Regions from separate parts of the Exiguobacterium sp. SH1S1 genome, predicted to be linked through region 2. Evidence: riboswitches for the same ligand, from Rfam matches in the RefSeq annotation. Region 2 holds a riboswitch; the other holds the start of a gene.
What was found. A riboswitch is a leader RNA that binds a small molecule or an ion and turns the genes downstream of it on or off. The one in region 2 is predicted to bind S-adenosylmethionine.

Region 1 (4,194 bases), 420 kb from region 2:
GAGCCACGCAACCGTTCTTGGACAAGGAGGCCGAAGCCGACCTTGTCGCCATGTAAGAACGGATGGGTCGACTCAAAGCGGCTGAGCGCGTTGTGGACGGCGTGGGCGACGGCAACGCGTGTCCCGGCGTCCCCGAAACCACCGACGGCACCGCCGACGGCAAGGATGTGATCGACCGCGAACCGGGTCTCTGGCCCATACGCGGTGAAACTGGACTCACTCAAGTCGAGTTCGACGAGCCGGCCGCATTGCTCGGCCAAGGCGAGACCGGTATTGACGCCGGCGTCAGGTGAACTGTCGCCGCTCAAATAGCGGGCCTCGTAAAACTTGGCGACCGTGTCGATGACGCCGGCCCGGAAGTAGTCGTACGGCGAGTCGGTCACGACCCTTGCGTCGACGATGACCCGCTCGATGACGACGCGAAACACGTCGTAGCGGTCATAGGTGCCGTGCTCGTCATAGATGACGCTGAGCGGTGTGAAGGCGGCACAGTTCGAGGCGAGCGTCGGGATGACGATCAGCGGGACACCTTGCCGGTAAGCGACGAGTTTCGCCGTGTCGACGAGCTTGCCCCCACCGACGGCAAGGAGGACGTCCGCATCCTTCAAACGGAGCCGTTCGACCTCGGCGTCCGTGCATTCGCCACGGAACAGCGATGTCGGATAGGCAGTGATCGCTGGCAGGACACGCTTGACGACGTCAAAACCGTTCTGCCCGCGCAGCACGTGAGCACGACGGCCAGCGATTAATTCATCGAGCCGCTCGAGCCCGTCATCCGCATGGTCGTACTCGAGCACGGCTTGGCGGATCATGCCCGGACCTCTTCATACGTCGCGAACAGTTTCTCGATCCGCTCGACGGCCTCGTCGATCTTCGGCTCGGCGGAGACGAGCCCGAACCGGACGTACCGCTCGCCTTCTGAGCCGAAGAAATAGCCCGGCGTCACGGCGACCCCTGCCTCGTGGAGCAGCTTATGCGAGAACGATTTTGCGTCCCCGTCCGGCACTTTCGCCCAGACGAAGAACGAGCCACTCGGGGCCGTGATGTCCCATCCGGCCTGACGTAACCCGTCGACGAGCCGGTCGCGGCGGGCCTCATACAACCGTGACAAGTCGTCCCGGAGCGAACGTGGCGACTCGAGCGCGGCGATGGCCGCCTCTTGGATGGCCGAGAACACACTCACATGGACGTGGTCTTGATACGTGTTGATCGCCTCGATGATGTCGCGGTTGCCGACGGCGAAAGCGACCCGCCAGCCGGACATGTTGAACGCCTTCGACATCGTATACACCTCGATGCCGATGTCTTTCGCACCCGGCGTCTGCAGGAAGCTCGGCGGGACGTGCCCGTCGAAACCGATGCTGCCGTACGCGAAGTCGTGGACGACCATGAGGTCATGCTTATTCGCGAACCGGACCGTGTCGTCAAAGAACGCGGGCGACGCGACGGCGCCGGTCGGATTGCTCGGGTAGTTCAAATACATGAGTCGCGCTCCCTGCGGATCGAGCGTCTCGTAATCAGGAAGATAGCCGTTCTCTTCCCGGAGGACGAGGTCGTGGACGACCGCACCGGCGAGACGCGCCCCCGAGATGTAGTCCGGGTAGCCCGGGTTCGGGAGCAACATGCCGTCACCTGGCTCGAGCACACATTGCGGGAGCGTGATGAGTCCCGACTTGCTGCCGATCAAGATGGCCACTTCGGTCTCGGCATCGAGCGCGACGCCGTATTCGGTCTGGTAGAACGTCGCGACCGCTTGCTTCAGGCGCGTCTGTCCCCGGAACGGTCCGTATTGGTGTGTCGCCGGGTCGAGCAGGGCCGTCTGCAACGCCTCGCAGATCGGGGCCGGTGTCGGCAAGTCGGGCGTTCCTTGGCCGAGCCGGATGACGTCGCGGCCTGAACGCTCGAGTGCGGCGACTTCAGCGGCGAGTCCGACGAAATGCTGGGGTGGTAACGTTTTAAGTAACTTCGAGCGTCTGTCTGTCATGAATAGTCCTCCTATGCAAAAACACCCCTTTCCGCGGAAAGGGGTGTCGAGATACGGACGTATTCAAACAACCACCTTTCCATCTCTCAAGGTCACCTTGCTGGAATTAGCACAGTATTGAAACAATCTGTTGCTGAAGCTTCATCGGGCCAGTCCCTCCGCTTCTCTTGATAGAAAGTGTTTTTATATGCAATTGATAATTTCTGTAATATGTCATTTAGTAAACCAAACGTTACCAACCTTGTCAATCCTTATTTCAAAAATTCCTTACCGCTATTGAATCCCGGTAAAAAAACGTTCATAGTAAAAGGTGAACGTTATTCTGCAAAATTTACAGCATGAGGGGATAGACCATTGGAACTAAACCGTCAATTGATATGGAAGTTAAGCGTGATCGGACTGATTCTGCTCGTCCTATGGAAAGTCATCAGCGAGCCGGACACGATCTCTCGGGTCATGCAGTATGCGTTTCAGCTGTTGACGCCGATCATCATGGGGATCGCCATCGCGCTGCTCCTCAACACCGTCCTGTCCTATATAGAAGAGCGGTTCCACTTGAAGCGCTACCAAGGCTTGTTGATCGTCTACGTCACGTTCATCGGGATCCTTGTCGTGTCAGCGGTGACGCTGTTCCCTCGCATCTATTCGAGCGTCGCGTCTCTCATCGAGGAGCTCCCGTTTTATATTCGCCAAATCGATGGCTTTCTCGGGCAGCTGAAAACGTATGTCGAGGAGTATAATGCGACGATCGCCCAAGCGATCGATTTTAACCGGTTCGAGGAACGGTATTCCGGATGGGTCGAGACGGCCGTCGTGTCTTCGGTCGGTTACGTGTCGAGCTTCACGATGACGTTGATCAACTTGTTGATCGGGATCGTCATCTCGATCTACTTGTTGAAAGACAAGGAAGTGTTCGCCCGGATGTTCAAGCGTCTACTGTACGCGATGTTCCCGGTCGCCTCGGCGAAGACGACGATCGACATCTTCCAAGAGATGGACTATATCTTTAAACGCTACATCATCGGAAAGTCGCTCGACTGTCTCATCATCGGCGTGATGGCCGTCATCGGGCTCTTGATCATCGGCGCGCCGTACGCGCTCTTGCTCGGTGTCATCATCGGGGTGCTGAACTTCATCCCATACGTCGGGCCGCTCTTAGGGATGATCCCGGCGTTCATCATCACCTACTTCTACGACCCGTTCACGGCCCTGCTCGTCTTGTTGTTCATCTTCTTGCTGCAACAGTTCGACGGACTTTGGCTCGGCCCGAAAATTCTCGGCGACAGCGTCGGGATCACCCCGTTCTGGGTCATCACATCGATCATCATCGGGGGGAGCCTGTTCGGCCTCGTCGGGATGTTCATCAGCGTACCCGTGACCGCGATGATTCAAGTCGTCTTGTCCCGGTTGATCGATTATCGGCTCACCCGCAAGAATTTAAATGAACTGTTATGACGCAAGTCAAAATATGTTGACACATTTCAAGAATCTGTCATACAGTTGAAACGAAGAGTAAACTTTCAGAAAGGAGGACCCGCCATGTCAGTCATGACGCAGCCACATCGTATCCAATTTCATACTGACAGGTCGGGGTCTTCCGTTTCATGAACTGAAGTCACCCGCCTGTCTTCCGAGGCGTGCATAAGCAAGTAGGGACGAGTATGCCTCCGTGCATCCTTCGTCCCTTTTATTTTGTAGAAGCAGGTGAAACGCATGATTCAATCACTCAAACGGCTCGACCGTAACATTTGGATTCGCTTCCTCGGCGAGACGATCACCGGTGTCATGATGTTCATGATCGCCCCGTTCCTCGTCCTCTATTACAGCGACAAGCTCGACAGCTACGTCCAAGTCGGCGTCATCTTAGCGACCGGACCGATCATGGCGCTCATCGGCTCGGTCGTCGGCGGACGTCTCGCCGACTTATATGGTCGAAAACCGGTCATGATGACCGCCATCCTCGGTGATGCGGTCGCGCTCATCGGTTTCGCTTTCGCGGAAACGTTTTGGCCGCTGCTCCTTTTGAACGCCATGCTCGGTTTGACGAACTCGCTGTTCCACCCGGCAGCGAGCGCGATGGTCGCCGACGTGACCGAGCCGGAACAGATGAACGAGGCGTTCGGTCTCTTACGGATGGGGCATAATATCGGGGCGGCGTTCGGTCCCCTGCTCGGCAGTGCCGTCTTGTTCATCGACCGACAGTACATCTT
Region 2 (4,194 bases):
GAGCTCCATCGGTTGATCGTACACTTCTTCTTGAATTCGGTTCAGTTCGGTGAACGCTTGGTGGCTTAAGAACGCGATCGCCTGCTCGTTCGAACTCTCGACGTACAGCTCGATCGGCTGCGCTTTCCGCTCTTGGAGATGCGTCAGCAGTTCTGCCCCAAGTCCTTGGCGATGGTGAGCCGGATGAAGATAGAGACGAAGCACTTCCCACGTATCACCGCGGTCGATCGCATGGTAAAACCCGATGACGTCTCCTTCGGCCTCACCGACGATGAACAACTGTTCTTTCGCTTCTTCACTCGAACCGATGGCCCGGACGATCTCTTCTTGTTGATAGGCGCGCTCCATCACCTTAGACCGAACGTCATCTGTCACACTGATGGTCGCAAGTGCGATATCTCGAATCGTGGCGGCATCTTCTGGTACGGCTTCCCGCATCTTCATAACAGCTTCCCCCTTTTGGCCAATCTAGTACTATCATTCCCCATCACGTAAAAAATATCCTGCCCTTCTATTACTTTTTCGTGTCGAAATCAAGCAGAACGTTATTTTCTATTTTAACTAGGGTATATGAGTACCAATGCCAACTTACAAAGGAGTGCTTAGACATGGAACCAACATTACAAAACGATCCGCACGCAGCTAACGCTAACAACCCGAATCGCCAATTCGACCAAACCAACTCGGGTGGTCCTAGAATCAACGTCGTGACCGGAATGCTTCTCGGTGCGCTCGTCGGCGGTCTGATCGCCCTACTTAGCTCGTCGAACCGTGAGACGACGAAACAGTCACTCACGAATGCGAAGTCGTCTGTCGGCGGTCTCGTCGACACGATCAAAGAAGATCCGGCCGGTAAAGCGTCTCAAGTCATCGAGCAAGTGAAATCGGCTTCAGGTATGATTCAAGAAGTGTCGACCGATGTGCAAAACGTCTATGAAAAAGTTGTCGGTGAAGTCGACACGGTCAAACAAGACGTGAACAAAGTCGTCGAGACGGCCCAGGAAGCAAAATCAGATTTGCAAGATATTGGCGAGAAAGTCGTCGAGGCGAAAGATACGGCACTTGGCAACGAGAACGCAACAAACGAAAATAAACCACAAGCATAATAAAAAACGACCTTTCTCGCGAAAGGTCGTTTTTTATTGCTTATGCGAAACGTTTTGCGCCTTCTTCAAGCACTGCCGCTTTGTCCGTCTGCTCCCATGGGAGTTCAACGTCTGTGCGACCAAAGTGTCCGTAAGCTGCTGTCTGTCTGTAGATCGGGCGACGAAGGTCGAGCATCTTGATGATGCCGGCCGGACGAAGGTCGAAGTTCTCACGAATGAGTTCAACGAGTTCAGTCTCGCTCAATTTACCAGTGCCGAACGTGTCCACCGCGATTGAAACCGGGTGTGCGACACCGATCGCGTATGCAAGTTGAACTTCCGCTTTGTCAGCAAGTCCAGCTGCCACGAGGTTTTTCGCCACGTAGCGGGCCGCGTATGCTGCCGAACGGTCAACTTTGGTAGGATCTTTACCTGAGAACGCACCACCGCCGTGGCGAGCGTATCCACCGTATGTGTCGACGATGATTTTACGTCCTGTGAGACCTGCATCACCTTGTGGTCCACCGATGACGAAACGGCCAGTCGGGTTGATGAAGTATTTTGTCTCGGCGTCGATGAGTTCAGCCGGGATGACTGCTTCGATCACGTGTTCTTTAAGGTCCGCTTGGATCTGCTCGAGCGTGATGTCTTCTGCGTGTTGCGTCGAGATGACGATCGTATCGATACGGACCGGGTTGTTGTCTTGGTCGTATTCGACAGTTACTTGCGTCTTACCGTCTGGACGAAGGTAAGTGAGCGTTCCGTTTTTGCGGACTTCTGCCAAGCGACGTGACAATTTGTGAGCGAGTGAGATCGGGAGCGGCATGAGTTCAGGTGTCTCGTTCGTTGCATAACCGAACATGAGGCCTTGGTCACCGGCACCGATCGCATCGATTTCTTCGTCAGTCATTTGACCTTCACGAGCTTCGAGCGCTTGGTCGACACCGAGTGCGATGTCTGCCGACTGCTCGTCGATTGCTGTGAGTACAGCACAAGTCTCAGCGTCAAAACCATATTTGGCGCGCGTGTAGCCGATCTCACGAACAGTTTCACGTACAACTTTCGGGATATCCACGTAAGTCGATGTCGTGATTTCACCAGCTACGAGCACGAGACCTGTCGTGACAGACGTCTCAGCCGCAACGCGGGCGTTTGGATCTTCAGCCAAAATTGCATCCAAAATCGCATCTGAGATTTGGTCACAAATTTTATCCGGATGTCCTTCAGTGACGGACTCCGAAGTGAAAAGTCGACGGTTCAAGTTTGACATTTCGAAAAACCTCCTATTAATAAGGGTGATGTGTGGACGGTACTCGTTCCCCTTACGCGTTGCTTTGGGACGGTAATGAAAAAAACCTTTCGCCACGTTCAATGGGAAAGGTTGAATCGTTCTTCCTTACCCTCTTATCGTTCGAAGCTGTCGCTTCGCTTCAGGATAGCACCTTTTCCGAAAAAGACTACAGGATCGGACGGTTGCTGGGCTTCGTAGGGCCTTGTTCCCTCCACCGCTCAGAATAAGAGTATCCGTTACGAACACCATCATATAAATGCCATACCGTTCTGTCAAGCGTATCCGCTTAATTTGTAAATTTCTTCGTAATCACGGAAATCATTTATGTTTGTGAAATATCAAACATTTTTTTGACGGTTTCCGTTTTTTCACTCCCCGCTTATACAGAATATGTTAGAATGTCTTTGTAAGAAAGCGCTTACTTTAAAGGGTAAAGAAATGCTTGTTTTTGATTAGTGTGTCACATATAATAAAAAGTGTCATACTAATTAATCGCGGAAGTATGCGGATTTCATCCACATCTATTTAGGGGAAAGGTGGGATTCAGGATGGCGACTACGCTCCTGAAAATCGAAGAATTAATTAAGGGTGCCGATGTATTACGGAACTTAACGGTTCCAGAACTGGTGGAAGAAGCCATTCGTAACGGTGAAGGCGTACTGACGAAAGACGGGGCTTTATCGGTCAGTACAGGGAAATTCACAGGGCGGTCACCGAAAGACAAATTCGTCGTCCAAGATGAAGTCAGCAACTCGTTAGTGGACTGGGGTCCGGTCAATCAGCCGATCGCAGAAGACAAGTTCACCGCTCTTCTCGACAAAGTCCTCACTCATCTCGAGACGAAACAGAAGCTGTATTATCTCGAAGCTTCGGCTGGAGCTGACGAGCACTACACGCTACCTGTACGCGCCATCACCGAGTATGCGTGGCACAGCTTGTTCGCGAAACAGTTGTTCTTGCGAGAGTGGCCGACGAGAGCTGCGTTTGACCCATTCACGGTCATTTATGCACCGAGCTACAAGGCCGATCCAACAGTTGACGGGACGAACTCAGAAACGTTTATCCTCGTCTCGTTCGCCAAACGTACCATTCTGATCGGGGGAACAGAATACGGCGGCGAAATTAAAAAATCGATTTTCTCGGTCATGAACTTCCTATTACCTGAACAGCACGTCTTGTCGATGCATTGCTCGGCCAACGTCTCGGACGCCGGGGAGACGGCGCTCTTCTTCGGACTATCGGGCACGGGCAAGACGACGCTCTCGGCCGATACGGAACGTCATCTCATCGGTGACGATGAGCACGGTTGGTCGCCAGACGGCATCTTCAACATCGAAGGCGGTTGCTACGCCAAGACGATCAACTTGTCGCGTGAGAACGAGCCGCAAATTTATGACGCCATCCGTTTCGGCTCGTTGATTGAAAACGTCGTCTTGAACGAAGACCGCTCAGCCGACTACAAAAACATCTCGCTTACCGAGAACACGCGAGCAGCTTACCCGATTCAATTTATCGATAACGCGATGCTCCCTTCACGGGCCGGTCACCCGAACACGATCGTCTTCTTGACGGCCGATGCTTACGGGGTGCTCCCGCCGATCAGCAAGTTGACGAAAGAGCAGGCGATGTATCACTTCCTATCCGGCTACACGTCAAAACTAGCCGGCACGGAGCGCGGCGTGACTGAGCCACAAGCAACGTTCTCGACTTGCTTCGGCTCACCGTTCTTGCCGCTCGCCCCGGAACGGTACGCCGACATGCTCGGTAAGTTGATCGAGCAGCATAACGTCGACGTCTACCTCGTCAACACGGGTTGGA

Region 1: another riboswitch for S-adenosylmethionine. It lies ahead of EVJ23_RS00050 (aminotransferase class I/II-fold pyridoxal phosphate-dependent enzyme); the one in region 2 lies ahead of metK (methionine adenosyltransferase).

What each region holds. Positions count from the first base shown of each region.
Region 1 covers NZ_SJUZ01000001.1:6,868-11,061, forward strand. Annotated here, with positions in the region: gene EVJ23_RS00045 (iron-containing alcohol dehydrogenase) at 1-812, opposite strand, end outside; gene EVJ23_RS00050 (aminotransferase class I/II-fold pyridoxal phosphate-dependent enzyme) at 809-1,984, opposite strand; SAM riboswitch class I at 2,061-2,161, opposite strand; gene EVJ23_RS00055 (AI-2E family transporter) at 2,339-3,439, shown strand; gene EVJ23_RS00060 (MDR family MFS transporter) at 3,698-4,194, shown strand, end outside.
Region 2 covers NZ_SJUZ01000001.1:425,444-429,637, forward strand. Annotated here, with positions in the region: gene EVJ23_RS02205 (GNAT family N-acetyltransferase) at 1-444, opposite strand, end outside; gene EVJ23_RS02210 (YtxH domain-containing protein) at 609-1,106, shown strand; gene metK (methionine adenosyltransferase) at 1,147-2,355, opposite strand; SAM riboswitch class I at 2,487-2,606, opposite strand; gene pckA (phosphoenolpyruvate carboxykinase (ATP)) at 2,925-4,194, shown strand, end outside.